Regions from separate parts of the Streptomyces sp. NPDC096105 genome, predicted to be linked through region 1. Evidence: riboswitches for the same ligand, from Rfam matches in the RefSeq annotation. Region 1 holds a riboswitch; each other region holds the start of a gene.
What was found. A riboswitch is a leader RNA that binds a small molecule or an ion and turns the genes downstream of it on or off. The one in region 1 is predicted to bind thiamine pyrophosphate.
Positions count from the first base shown of each region.

Region 2: it holds a riboswitch for thiamine pyrophosphate, as region 1 does, so the genes downstream of both, thiO (glycine oxidase ThiO) here and ACIQ8B_RS17290 (thiamine ABC transporter substrate binding subunit) in region 1, are expected to answer to the same signal.
Region 3: it holds a riboswitch for thiamine pyrophosphate, as region 1 does, so the genes downstream of both, thiC (phosphomethylpyrimidine synthase ThiC) here and ACIQ8B_RS17290 (thiamine ABC transporter substrate binding subunit) in region 1, are expected to answer to the same signal.

Region 1 is NZ_JBIWGC010000009.1:237,835-242,199, reverse strand. Features, by position in the region: gene ACIQ8B_RS17295 (iron ABC transporter permease) at 1-1,074, opposite strand, end outside; gene ACIQ8B_RS17290 (thiamine ABC transporter substrate binding subunit) at 1,071-2,162, opposite strand; TPP riboswitch at 2,243-2,348, opposite strand; gene rlmN (23S rRNA (adenine(2503)-C(2))-methyltransferase RlmN) at 2,413-3,519, opposite strand; gene ACIQ8B_RS17280 (phosphatidate cytidylyltransferase) at 4,291-4,365, opposite strand, start outside.
Region 2 is NZ_JBIWGC010000001.1:180,690-185,054, forward strand. Features, by position in the region: gene ACIQ8B_RS00815 (Rv2175c family DNA-binding protein) at 228-593, opposite strand; gene ACIQ8B_RS00820 (NAD(P)/FAD-dependent oxidoreductase) at 684-1,919, opposite strand; TPP riboswitch at 2,015-2,126, shown strand; gene thiO (glycine oxidase ThiO) at 2,124-3,290, shown strand; gene thiS (sulfur carrier protein ThiS) at 3,287-3,508, shown strand; gene ACIQ8B_RS00835 (thiazole synthase) at 3,511-4,305, shown strand.
Region 3 is NZ_JBIWGC010000002.1:157,251-161,615, forward strand. Features, by position in the region: gene thiC (phosphomethylpyrimidine synthase ThiC) at 1-1,695, opposite strand, end outside; TPP riboswitch at 1,688-1,877, opposite strand; gene ACIQ8B_RS03475 (YibE/F family protein) at 1,950-3,482, shown strand; gene ACIQ8B_RS03480 (SsgA family sporulation/cell division regulator) at 3,564-3,998, opposite strand; gene ACIQ8B_RS03485 (IclR family transcriptional regulator) at 4,097-4,365, opposite strand, start outside.

The DNA.
Region 1 (4,365 bases):
CACGGTGGCGGCGACGGCGTAGCGCAGGGAGTTGCCGATCGCCTCGATCGGGGCGACCAGGAAGACGCCCCCGTCCGCCTCGGTCAGCGCCCGGTAGTAGGCGAGGCCGGCGCTGCCGAAGGAGCGCTGGACCAGAACGGCGAGCGGCAGCAGGAGCAGCACGGCGACCGTGGCGACGACCCCGCCGAGCAGCGCCCACTGTCCGGCGCCGCGCGGGCGGCGGGCGGTCACCGAGGCGTCGACCAGCCGCAGCGCGGTCTCGCGGCGCCGCACGGTCCAGGCGTGCAGGGCGAGGATCGCGCCGACGGCGAGGAACTGGATCGTCGTGAGGACGGCGGCCGTGGACAGGTCGAAGAGGTCGGCGGTCTGCCGGTAGATCTCCACCTCCAGGGTGGAGAAGGCGGGACCGCCGAGGATCTGCACCACGCCGAAGGAGGTGAAGGTGAAGAGGAAGACCATCAGCGCGGCGGCGGCCACCGCGGGGGCGAGCGCCGGGAGGGTGACCGTGCGCCAGGCGGTGAGACGGGAGGCGCCGAGCATCCGCGCGGCCTCCTCCTGACGCGGGTCGAGCTGGGCCCACAGTCCGCCCACGGTGCGGACGACCACGGCGTAGTTGAAGAAGACGTGGGCGAGGAGGATCGCCCAGACCGTGGTGTCGAGACGCACGCCCCACAGCTCGTCCAGCAGTCCGCCCCGCCCGACGAGCGCCATGAACGCCGTGCCGACGACGACCGTCGGCAGCACGAACGGCACGGTGATCACCGCCCGCAGCACCTGTCTGCCGGGGAAGTCGAAACGGGCCAGGACGTAGGCGCCGGGCAGGGCGGTCACCAGGGTGAGGACCGTGGAGACGAGCGCCTGCCAGGTGGTGAACCACAGCACCTGGCGGATGTCGGACTGGGCCAGCACGTCCGCGATCCGTCCGGGCTGCCAGCCGCCGTCGGCCTTCAGTCCCCGGGCGACGATCGCGGCGACCGGGTAGGCGAAGAAGACCGCGAAGAACGCGGCCGGCACGGCCATCAGGCCGAGCCGGGCCGCGTTCCGGCGCCACCGTCCGGGCCGGCGCGGGGTCACTTCAGTACGAGCGAGGTCCACGACTTGACCCACTGGTCACGGTTCTCGGCGATCTTCGCCGGGTCCATGGTCCGCGGCTCCTTCGCCTGCGGCCCGAACTTCACGAACTCCTCGGGCACCTGGGCGCCCTCGCGCACCGGGTACACGAACATGTTGAGCGGCATGTCGTCCTGGAACGTCTTGCTGACCAGGAAGTCCAGCAGCGCCTTGCCGCCCTCGGGGTTCTCGGCGTTGCTCAGCAGCCCCGCGTACTCGACCTGCCGGAAGCAGGTGCCCTCGGCGACGCCGGTGGGGGCGGTGTCGGGCCGCGGGTCGGCGTAGATCACCTCGGCGGGCGGCGAGGAGGCGTACGACACGACGAGCGGCCGGTCCGCCTTGGCCTGCTTGCCGCCGGCCGAGCCGGAGAACTCCTCGTTGTAGGCATGCTCCCAGCCGTCGACCACCTTGACGCCGTTGGCCTTGAGCTTCTTCCAGTAGTCCTCCCAGCCTCCCCCGTCGCCGTACTCGGCGACGGTGCCGAGCAGGAAACCGAGGCCGGGCGAGGAAGTGGCGGCGTTCTCGACGACGAGGAGGTCCTTGTAGGCGGGATCGACCAGGTCGTCGAAGGTCTTCGGCGGGGTCAGCCTCTTCTTCTCGAACCACGCCTTGTCGTAGTTGACGCAGACGTCACCGGTGTCGACCGGGGTGACCCGGTGCTTGTCCTCGTCGGCCCGGTACTCGGGCAGGATCAGGTCGGAGCCCTTGGCCTCGTAGGGCTGGAAGAGGCCGTTGTCGAGGGCGCGGGACAGCAGGGTGTTGTCGACGCCGAAGAAGACGTCCCCCTGGGGGTTGTCCTTGGTCAGGATCGCCTTGTTCACGGCCTGCCCCGCGTCGCCGTCCTCGAGGACCTTGAGCTTGAAGCCCGACCGCTTCTCGAAGGCGGCGACGACGTCCTCGGACACGGCCCACGAGTTGTGGCTGACGAGGGTCACGGTCTTGGAGCCCTCGCCGCTGCCGCTGCTGCCGTCCGCGCCGGACGACCCGCAGGCGGACAGCGTGACGAGCCCCAGACCGACCGCCAGGGCCGTGACCTTCTTGGTGATGTCCACTTGATCCCTCCTGGAGTGACCAGGAAGAGACGCGGCCCTGCCCGGGACCCCTGGGCGGGGTCCCGGGCAGGGCGCAACAGCTCGAGTGATGACCGATCTCCCTACCCAGAATGACCTGGGCCAGGTTCGGAGGGTCTGCGGCCGGTGCCGCACTCTCAGCGCTGTGGCGCTCCCCTGTCGGAATATGAAGGTGTACTGAAGGTGTGCTTATTCGGATGTTGCCTGTTCAGATGTACTGACCGGGGTCACCTTACCGCTCGGTCGCGGCGAGCTGACCGCACGCCCCGTCGATCTCCTGTCCACGGGTGTCCCGGATCGTGACCGGCACACCGTGCGCGGCGATCGCCTCGACGAACGCCTTCTCGTCCTCGGGCCGCGACGCGGTCCACTGGGAGCCGGGCGTCGGGTTGAGCGGGATGAGGTTGACGTGCACGGGGCGCCCCTTGAGCAGCCGCCCCAGCCGGTCACCGCGCCACGCCTGGTCGTTGATGTCCCGGATCAGCGCGTACTCGATGGACAGGCGCCGCCCGGACTTCGCCGCGTACTCGAACCCGGCGTCGAGCACCTCGCGCACCTTCCACCGGGTGTTCACGGGGACGAGGGTGTCGCGCAGCTCGTCGTCGGGGGCGTGCAGCGAGATGGCGAGCCGGCACTTGAAGCCCTCGTCGGAGAACCGGTGGATGGCCGGCACGAGGCCCACCGTCGACACGGTGATTCCGCGCTGCGACAGGCCGAGCCCGTCGGGCTCGGGGTCGGTGAGCCGGCGGATGGCACCGACGACCCGCTTGTAGTTGGCGAGGGGCTCGCCCATGCCCATGAACACGATGTTGCTGAGCCGCGCGGGCCCGCCGGGCACCTCGCCGTCGCGGAGCGCCCGCATCCCGTCCACGATCTGGTGCACGATCTCGGCGGTGGACAGGTTCCGGTCCAGCCCGGCCTGCCCGGTGGCGCAGAACGGGCAGTTCATGCCGCACCCGGCCTGCGAGCTGATGCACATGGTGACCCGGTCCGGGTACCGCATCAGCACCGACTCGACGAGCGTCCCGTCGAACAGCTTCCACAGCGTCTTGCGGGTCGTCCCCTGGTCGGTCGACAGGTGCCGCACGACGCTCATCAGCTCGGGAAGCAGCGCTTCCCGCAGCTTCCCGCGCGAACCGGCGGGGATGTCGGTCCACTGCTCCGGATCGTGCGCGTACCGCGCGAAGTAGTGCTGCGAGAGCTGCTTGGCACGGAACGGCTTCTCACCGACCGCGACGACCGCCTCCTTGCGCTCGGCAGGCGTGAGATCGGCAAGATGCCGCGGCGGCTTCTTGGCTCCGCGCGGCGCTACGAATGTGAGTTCTCCGGGCTTAGGCATGGCTGTACCAGTGTCGCAGATCCACAAGGGTGACCCGCAGGCGTCGGCCGCCGCACCGGTCGGTGGTGCTCGTCACCGGTCGCGGCTCGGCAGCCCCGGGCGGATCGTGGCCGGTGCCGCCCCTCCGTCCTCGCCGAGCCGAACACTCAACTGGGCTCCGATCTCCCGGCACCTGAACGAGCGGGCGACCCGTCGGGACGATGCCCGTCGGCCTCTCCACTGCGGCATGAGGCCCGCGCCGAGAGCGTGCGCGACCGCCGCAGAGGCCACCGTCTTCGCCGGTCCGCGTCCGCGATGCTCCGGCACCGTCAGGACGGACGGATGCGCCGTCCTTCTCGGCCAGGCCTGATATGCCGCCGCGGCCTCGTCCGTCGGCACCGTGATGATCCCCGCTCCGTCCAGGACCACGATCCCGCACCACGAGGGCGGACACAGCTTCGACGCCGGTGAGACGACCACGCCGGCGGCGGGTCGTCCGAACTCCACGGGTGCACCGGCCAGGTCCTGCCACAGCGCACGAGCACGTTCCACCAGCGGATCCGGCGTCATGCCCGGGGATTGTGCCACCCGAAGATCACGCGGAGGAACGGCTGCTTCCGCCTGTGGCCGCAGGCAGCGCGTGGCCCATGCCGGGCGCCTGCACGAAGCGTGCGCCGCGGATCACCTGGAGTCCGGGCGCGTCGACCGGGCCGCGCTCCTGGAGAGCGGCGGCACGCGTCGGCCCCCGTCCTCCGGGAGGACGGGGGCCGTGCGGCGGCAGGAGGACGGACCTCAGCCCGTGCCCACGAAGATCGCCAGCAGCAGCCACACCACCGGCGCCGTCGGGAGGAGGGAGTCCAGGCGGTC
Region 2 (4,365 bases), on a different contig from region 1:
CACGGCACACCCCGCGCCCACCGGACCCGCACACGAGAACTCGCCAGCACGAGGGGCGGGCAGGGCCCAGCGCCGGTGCGGGGCGCGACAGGCCCGCGGCCCCGGGCGGGAACAGGCACCCGCCCGGCACCCCGGCCCCGCGCCCGCGGAACCCGCACGCGGCAGTCCGCGGCCGGGGCGGTGGGCCCCGGCCGTCGGGAACGGTGTTCGGACAGGGGCGGGCGCGGTCAGACCGCGAGGGCCTGGGCCCGGCGCTTCACCTCCGTGCCGCGGTTCTCCGCGAGGGCCTGGGCGGGCGTGCCCGGCAGGCTGGGGTCGGGGGTGAAGAGCCACTCCAGCATCTCTTCGACCGTGAAGCCGTCGTCCCGCAGGAGCGTCAGGGTTCCGGTCAGGCCCTTGACGACCTTGTCCCCGTCGATGAAGGCGGCGGGGACGTGCAGCGCGCGGTTCTCCCCCCGGCGCACGGCGATGAGCTGGCCCTCCTTGACCAGCTGCCGGACGCGCGTCACCTCGACGCCGAGCTTCTCGGCGATGTCGGGGAGGGTGAGCCAGGCGGGGACGAGAGCATCGATCTTTGCGTCAATCTCGGTCACGGGACAAGCCTGCCACCTGCCACCGACAGTCGGAAGCCAGCCCCGTCCCACCGGGCGGGCGCGTCGGCGGCGGACCCCGACGGCGGGGTGTCAGACGGCCGCCGATCTCAGCGGCCGCGCCGGGTCGGCCACCCGCTCCGCGTCCATCGCGGCGCCCGCCTCGATCAGCCGCCGCCCCTGCGCCAGGTCCCGGGGCCGCCCGACGGCGAGCAGCGCGACCAGCCGGCCCCCGCGCAGCCAGCAGACGCTCCACGCCGGGTCGGAAGGGTTCCCGCGCCACACCGTGCGGTCCGCGTCCGCGTGGTGGCCGGCGTACTGCACGAACCGCCCGAACTGCTCGGACCAGAAGTACGGCACCGGGTCGTACGCCTCGCGGCCCGCGGTCCCGCCGACGATGTTCGCGGCGACCGTGCGCGGCCCCTGCAGGGCGTTGTCCCAGTGGTGGACCAGCAGGCGCTCGCCGTAGCGGGCGGACGGGAAGGACGCGCAGTCGCCGACGGCGTACACATCGGGCAGGGAGGTCGCCAGGTGCGCGTCGGCGACGACCTCGCCGTGCGTCCCGAGGGCGATCCCGGACCCGGCCAGCCAGGCCGTGGCGGGGCGGGCGCCGATGCCGACGACCACCGCGCCGGCGGGCAGCCGGCTGCCGTCGTCGAGGAGCACGGCGCCGGGCTCGACGCCGCTCACGCGCGCGCGGGTGCGCAGGGTGACGCCGGCCTCCGCGTACCAGGCGGTCATCGGCGCGGCCACCTCCGCGGGCAGCACCCCCGCCAGCGGCCGCTCCTCGGCCTCCACGACGGTGACCGCGCAGCCCGCCTCGCGGGCCGCCGTGGCGAACTCCGCGCCGATCCAGCCCGCCCCCACCACCACGACGTCGTGGCGCGCGGCGAGCACCGGCCGCAGCCGCTCGGCGTCGTCCAGGGTGCGCAGCAGATGCACCCCGGGCACGCCCTCCGCGGCGGGCAGCCGCAGCGGTTCCGCGCCGGTGGCGATCACCAGCACGTCGTACGGGACGGGCCCGGCCTCCGTGTCCAGTTCGTGGTCGCCGGGGCGCAGGCCCGTCACCTCGCAGCCCAGCCGCAGTGCGATGCCGAGCTCCTCGAAGTCCACGTCGAAGGCGGAGCTCTCGGCGGTGCCCAGCAGCACCGCCTTGGACAACGGCGGCCGGTCGTACGGCTGGTGGGGTTCCGCCCCGATCAGCGTCACCTCGCCGGTGAAGCCCCGCTCCCGCAGCGCCGCCGCGGTCTGCACGCCCGCCATGCCCGCGCCCGCCACCACGACCCGGCGCGGCGCGGCCCCTCCCGGTTCCTGCGTCTGCTCGCTCACCCGCTCACCATAGACACCCGCGCCCGCCACGCCGGACCGCTGCCGGGCGGGGTCCCTTACGGGTGCGGCGCGGCGCGGGCTAGGGTGGCCCGCGTACACGCACTCGCGGGAGTCCGGACGCACCGGGCTGAGAGGGAGGCTGGCGGCCTCCGACCGTACGAACCTGATCCGGGTCATGCCGGCGAAGGGAGGGGCTGGACGCCCATGTCGCCCACGCGTACCGCGGACGTCCTCGTCGTCGGGGGCGGGATCATCGGCCTGGTCACGGCCTGGCGGGCCGCGCAGGCCGGTCTCGCCACGGCCGTCGTGGACCCCGAGCCGGGCGGGGGCGCCGCCCGGGTGGCCGCCGGGATGCTGGCCGCCGTCACCGAACTGCACCACGGTGAGCAGACGCTGCTGGGCCTCAACCTGGCCTCGGCGCGCCGCTACCCCGGCTTCGCGGCCGAGCTGGCCGAGTGCACCGGCCAGGACCTCGGCTACCGCCGCTGCGGCACCCTCGCCGTGGCGCTGGACGCCGACGACCGCGCCCACCTGCGCGAGCTGCACGCCCTGCACCAGCGCTCCGGCCTGGACTCGCAGTGGCTGACCGGGCGGGAGTGCCGGCGCCTGGAGCCGATGCTCGCGCCGGGCGTGCGCGGCGGGCTGCGGGTGGACGGCGACCACCAGATCGACCCGCGCCGGCTGGCGTCCGCGCTGCTGACCGCCTGCGAGCGGGCCGGCGTCGCCCTGCACCGCACCCGGGCCGAGCGGCTCGTCGTCCGCCGCGACCGCGCCACCGGCGTGGTCACGGCGGACGGCGGTGCGGCGGCCGCGGGCCAGGTGGTGCTGGCCGCGGGAAGCTGGAGCGGGCGGCTGGCGGGCGTCCCGCCGGAGGTGCTGCCGCCGGTGCGGCCGGTGAAGGGGCAGGTGCTGCGGCTGGCCATGCCGGACCGCCCCGAGCCGTTCCTGAGCCGCACGGTGCGGGCCGTGGTGCGCGGCAGCCACGTCTACCTGGTGCCGCGCGAGAGCGGTGAGCTGGTGATCGGCGCGACCAGCGAGGAGCTGGGCTGGGACACCACGGTCACCGCGGGCGGCGTCTACGAGCTGCTGCGCGACGCCCACGAGCTGGTGCCGGGCCTCACCGAGCTGCCGCTCACCGAGACGACCGCCGGTCTGCGCCCCGGCTCCCCCGACAACGCGCCGCTGCTCGGCCCGACCGGCCTCGCCGGGCTGCTGCTGGCCACCGGCCACCACCGCAACGGCGTGCTGCTGACGCCCGTGACCGGCGACGCCATGGCCCAGGTGCTGACCACCGGCGAGCTGCCCGAAGAAGCCCTCCCGTTCACCCCCCGGCGCTTCGGCGCCCCCGTCCTCGCGGAGCAGTCCGTATGAACGCCCCGGACCCCACGGTCACCGTCACCGTCAACGGCGAGCCCCGGCGGTTCCCGCCCGGCACGGCTCTCGACCTCGTCGTGAGGTCGCTCACCGCGGCCCCCTCGGGAGTGGCCGCCGCTCTCAACGAAACCGTCGTCCCGCGCGCGCAGTGGCCCGCCACCCCCCTGTCCGCAGGGGACCGGGTGGAGGTCCTCACCGCCGTCCAAGGAGGCTGACCATGGCCGACGATCCCCTCGTCCTGGGTGGCCGGACCTTCACGTCCCGGCTGATCATGGGCACCGGCGGGGCGCCGAGCCTCGACGTGCTGGAGCGGGCGCTGGTGGCGTCCGGCACCGAGCTGACGACCGTCGCCATGCGGCGGGTGGACCCCTCGGTGCAGGGGTCGGTGCTGTCGGTGCTGCGGAAGCTGGGCGTCGAGGTGCTGCCGAACACGGCCGGCTGTTTCACCGCCGGGGAGGCCGTGCTCACCGCGCGGCTGGCCCGGGAGGCGCTGGGCACGGACCTGGTGAAGCTGGAGGTCGTCGCGGACGAGCGGACCCTGCTGCCGGACCCGGTGGAGCTGCTGGACGCGGCGGAGACGCTGGTCGACGACGGGTTCACGGTGCTGCCGTACACCAACGACGACCCGGTGCTGGCGCGGAGGCTGGAGGACGTGGGCTGCGCGGCGGTGATGCCGCTGGGCTCGCCGATCGGGTCCGGTCTCGGCATCCGCAACCCGCACAACTTCGAGCTGATCGTGGAGCGGGCGGGCGTGCCGGTGATCCTGGACGCCGGGGCGGGCACCGCGTCCGACGCGGCGCTGGCGATGGAGCTGGGCTGCGCCGGCGTGATGCTGGCGTCGGCGGTGACCCGCGCCCAGGAGCCGGTGCTGATGGCGTCCGCGATGCGGAGCGCGGTGGAGGCGGGACGGCTCGCGCGGCGGGCGGGGCGCATCCCCCGGCGTCACTTCGCGCAGGCGTCCTCGCCGGCCGGGGGCCGGGCCGTGCTGGACCCGGAAAGGCCCGCCTTCTGACCCGCGGGACGGCCCGCGCCGGGACGCGGCCGGGTCGCACAGGTCACAGGTCCGCTCCAA
Region 3 (4,365 bases), on a different contig from region 1:
GCGGCGGATGTCCTGGGAGATCTTCATGGAGCAGAACTTCGGGCCGCACATGGAGCAGAAGTGGGCCGTCTTCGCCGGCTCCGCCGGGAGGGTCTCGTCGTGGAACTCACGGGCCGTGTCCGGGTCGAGGGCCAGGTTGAACTGGTCCTCCCACCGGAACTCGAAGCGCGCGTCGGAGAGCGCGTCGTCCCACTCCTGGGCGCCCGGGTGGCCCTTGGCGAGGTCGGCGGCATGAGCCGCGATCTTGTACGTGATGACGCCGGTCTTCACGTCGTCCCGGTTGGGCAGGCCCAGGTGCTCCTTGGGCGTGACATAGCAGAGCATGGCCGTGCCCCACCAGGCGATCATCGCGGCGCCGATGCCCGAGGTGATGTGGTCGTACGCGGGCGCGACGTCCGTCGTGAGCGGACCGAGCGTGTAGAACGGCGCCTCCTCGCAGATCTCCTGCTGGAGGTCGATGTTCTCCTTGATCTTGTGCATCGGGACGTGCCCCGGCCCCTCGATCATGGTCTGTACGTTGTGCCGCTTGGCGATCCTGTTGAGCTCGCCCAACGTCCGCAGCTCCGCGAACTGCGCCTCGTCGTTGGCGTCCGCGATGGACCCGGGCCGCAGGCCGTCACCGAGCGAGTACGTGACGTCGTACGCGGCGAGGATCTCGCACAGCTCCTCGAAGTGCTCGTACAGGAACGACTCCTTGTGGTGCGCCAGGCACCACGCCGCCATGATCGAACCGCCGCGCGAGACGATGCCGGTCTTGCGGTTCGCGGTGAGCGGCACGTACGCGAGGCGGACACCCGCGTGGACCGTCATGTAGTCCACGCCCTGCTCGGCCTGCTCGATGACCGTGTCCTTGTAGATCTCCCAGGTCAGTTCCTCGGCCTTGCCGTCGACCTTCTCCAGCGCCTGGTAGAGCGGCACCGTGCCGATGGGGACGGGGGAGTTGCGCAGCACCCACTCGCGGGTGGTGTGGATGTTGCGGCCGGTGGAGAGGTCCATGACCGTGTCGGCGCCCCAGCGGGTCGCCCAGGTCATCTTCTCCACCTCCTCCTCGATGGAGGACGTGACCGCCGAGTTGCCGATGTTGGCGTTGACCTTCACCAGGAACCGCTTGCCGATGATCATCGGCTCGGTCTCCGGGTGGTTGACGTTGGCGGGCAGCACCGCGCGGCCTGCCGCGATCTCCTCGCGGACGACCTCGGGGGAGACGTTCTCCCGGACCGCCACGAACTCCATCTCGGGCGTGATCTCGCCCCGGCGCGCGTACGCGAGCTGGGTGACGGCCCGGCCGTCACGGCCCCGGCGGGGCTGACGCGGCCGGCCGGGGAAGACCGCGTCGAGATTGCGCAGGCCCCCACGCGGCGAGGTGTGCTTGATCCCGTCGTCCTCGGGTCGGACGGGACGGCCCGCGTACTCCTCCGTGTCGCCGCGGGCGACGATCCAGTTCTCGCGCAGCGGGGCCAGTCCCCGGCGGACGTCGGTGTCGACGAGCGGGTCGGTGTACGGGCCTGACGTGTCGTACAGAGTGACCGACTTCCCGTTGGTGAGGTGCACCTGACGGACCGGCACGCGCAGGTCGGGGCGGCTGCCCTCGACGTACGCCTTGTGCCAGCCGATGGACTTCCCGGCCTCCGTGGCCTCCGACGTCTCCGTCGGGTTCTGCGCGGAGGCAGGCGTGCGTGCGTCCTTGTTGGTCATGAGACCTACTCCCTACGCCGGCATTACCCGGTAACAGGTTCGGCGGTCGACGCAGCGGTTTCCGTCTGTCGACGCTCCGTGTGAAACATCACTCGAGGTCGGTGATGTTTCACGTGGAACATCGCTGGGACGGAGGTCAGCGCCCTCTCAGCCCGGTGCTCCGAGCTCCCGCGTGTACAAAACGTGCCTCCACGCTAGCGGCACTTCTGGCGCGGTGACCAGAGGGCCCCCTTCCTTCTTGCGATGATCGGTCGGTGACCTCGAACTCTCCGCCTCCGTACCCGCCGTCCGAGCCACCGCACGGTGCCGACGCCCAGCCCGGGCACGGTCCTGGGCAGCGGCACGAGCACGGCCCCGGGCAGGGGCGCACGGGCTCGCACGAGCACACCGGCTCCCACCGGCGCTTGAACGCCCCGGTGACGCCGGGTGATCCGGTGCCGACGGGCGGGGCCCACCACGGGCACGCTCCCGGACACAGCCACAGCCACGGCCCGGCCACCCCCGTCTCCCGCCACCTGCGCAAGGTCATCGCCGCGGTCCTCATCCCCTTCGCCGCCGCGGTCCTCGTCGGCCTTGCCGTCCTGTGGCCGGGCGGCGCCCCCGCCCACGAGCGCACCGGCGTCGGTTTCGACCGCCAGACGCAGCAGGCCACCGTCACCGAGGTGGTGGCGATGGACTGCGCCTCCGCGAACCCCTCCGCCGGCGTCCCGACCGGTGACACCTCCACCGCCGAGGGATCCTCCGCCCAGCGACAGGCGAACGGCACCTGCAAGAAGGCGACGATCCGGGTCGACACCGGCAAGGACAAGGGCCGGACGTTCACCGAGATCGTGCAGCCGGACCAGTCCCGGCAGCTGAGCGAGGGCCAGGGCGTCGTCGTCGCCTACGAGCCCTCCGCACCGGAGGACCTGCAGTACTCGGTCGCCGACGTGAACCGCCGCTTCCCCCTGGCGCTGCTCGCCGGTGTCTTCGCTCTCGCCGTGGTGGCCGTGGGCCGGCTGCGGGGCGTCATGGCTCTGGTCGCGCTGACGGTCAGCTTCCTGGTGCTCACCTTCTTCATCCTGCCGGCGATCCTGCAGGGCTCGAACCCGCTGGTCGTGGCGGTGGTGGGAGCGAGCCTGATCATGCTGCTCGCCCTGTACCTCTGTCACGGGCTGTCGGCCCGCACCTCGGTGGCGGTGCTCGGCACCCTGGTCTCGCTGCTGCTGATCGGCATCCTGGGGTCCGTGTTCATCGGCTGGTCGGCCCTCACCGGCAATACGGACGACAACACCGGCCTGATCCACGGTCTCTATCCGGACATCGACATGAGCGGCCTGCTGCTCGCGGGCATCATCATCGGCTCACTCGGTGTCCTCGACGACGTGACCGTCACCCAGACGTCCGCGGTGTGGGAACTGCACGAGGCCAACCCGTCGATGGGACGCCGCGCGCTGTACCGCGCGGGCATCCGCATCGGCCGCGACCACATCGCGTCCGTCGTCAACACCCTGGTACTCGCCTACGCGGGCGCCGCGCTGCCGCTGCTGCTGCTGTTCTCGGTCGCGCAGAGCGGCGTGGGGACGGTCGCCAACAGCGAGCTGGTCGCGGAGGAGATCGTGCGCACGCTGATCGGCTCGATCGGCCTGGTCGCCTCCGTGCCGGTCACCACGGCCCTGGCCGCGCTGGTCGTCTCGGCCGACCGCCCGGCGGACCGGGCCCCGGTGTCCGGGCAGACGGCGGGACACGCGCCGGAGCCCCGGCCGGCCATGGTGCGGGGCGGACGGGGCCGACGCCGCAAGCGCTGACGTCCCCCGTCGCGGGTCGGGCGCCGGGCCGGGGGCGCGCTGAAGCGTTACGCCACCGGCCCACCCGGTCGGCCCAACGCCTCAGCCGGCGCTCTGCTCCGCGAGGATGCGGTCCAGCGCGTCGTCGAGATGGGCGTCGAAGTCGGCGAGCGCCCCTTCCTGCCCCAGCGGCACCAGCTTGTCGGTGCGGTCGAGGAAGGCCACGAGCGGGGCGGCCGACGAGCGGAACAGCGCCTGGTCGCTGCCGACCTGCAGCCGGATCAGCACCTCGCCCAGGGTGTCGGGGTCGACCGGCGCGACCCGCACATCGCCCTCGCCGCAGGGCCTGCCCACGCCGTCGACCAGCAGCTCCCGGCCGAACGCCCACGTCACCGGGGCGTCTCCGGGCAAATGGAAGGTCAGCCGCACCGCGTAGGGATCACAGGTGTCATAACGCAGCTCCACCGGAATGCGGAAGGAAAGCTCCTCCGACACGAGAAAGCTCATCATGACCTCTGCCTGTACGGATTCGCGCATCGCCTACCCCGTCATTCGCCGCGGACTGGCCGGGCATGGACCCTGACACCAGAGGGAATCTTGCTGAACGTACACAGCAGATCACAAGGAGTGAGTTTTCAGATACTGATAGACAGTGCGAGCGACCCCGGCAGACGGCGCGTCTCCGCCTGCAGCCGCTGGACCACCGGGAGGAGCCGTTCGGCCTGGTGCACGGGCAGCGAGACCGCCACGGACGCCGCTGTCGCGCCGACCGTGAGAGGGATCGCGGCGCACACCGTCCCCAGCGCGTACTCCTGACGTTCGGTCACCATGTCGCTGCCCCGGGCGCGTTCGAGGCGGCGGAGCAGGCTGTGGGCGTCGCGCACCGTGTACGGGGTGACCGGCC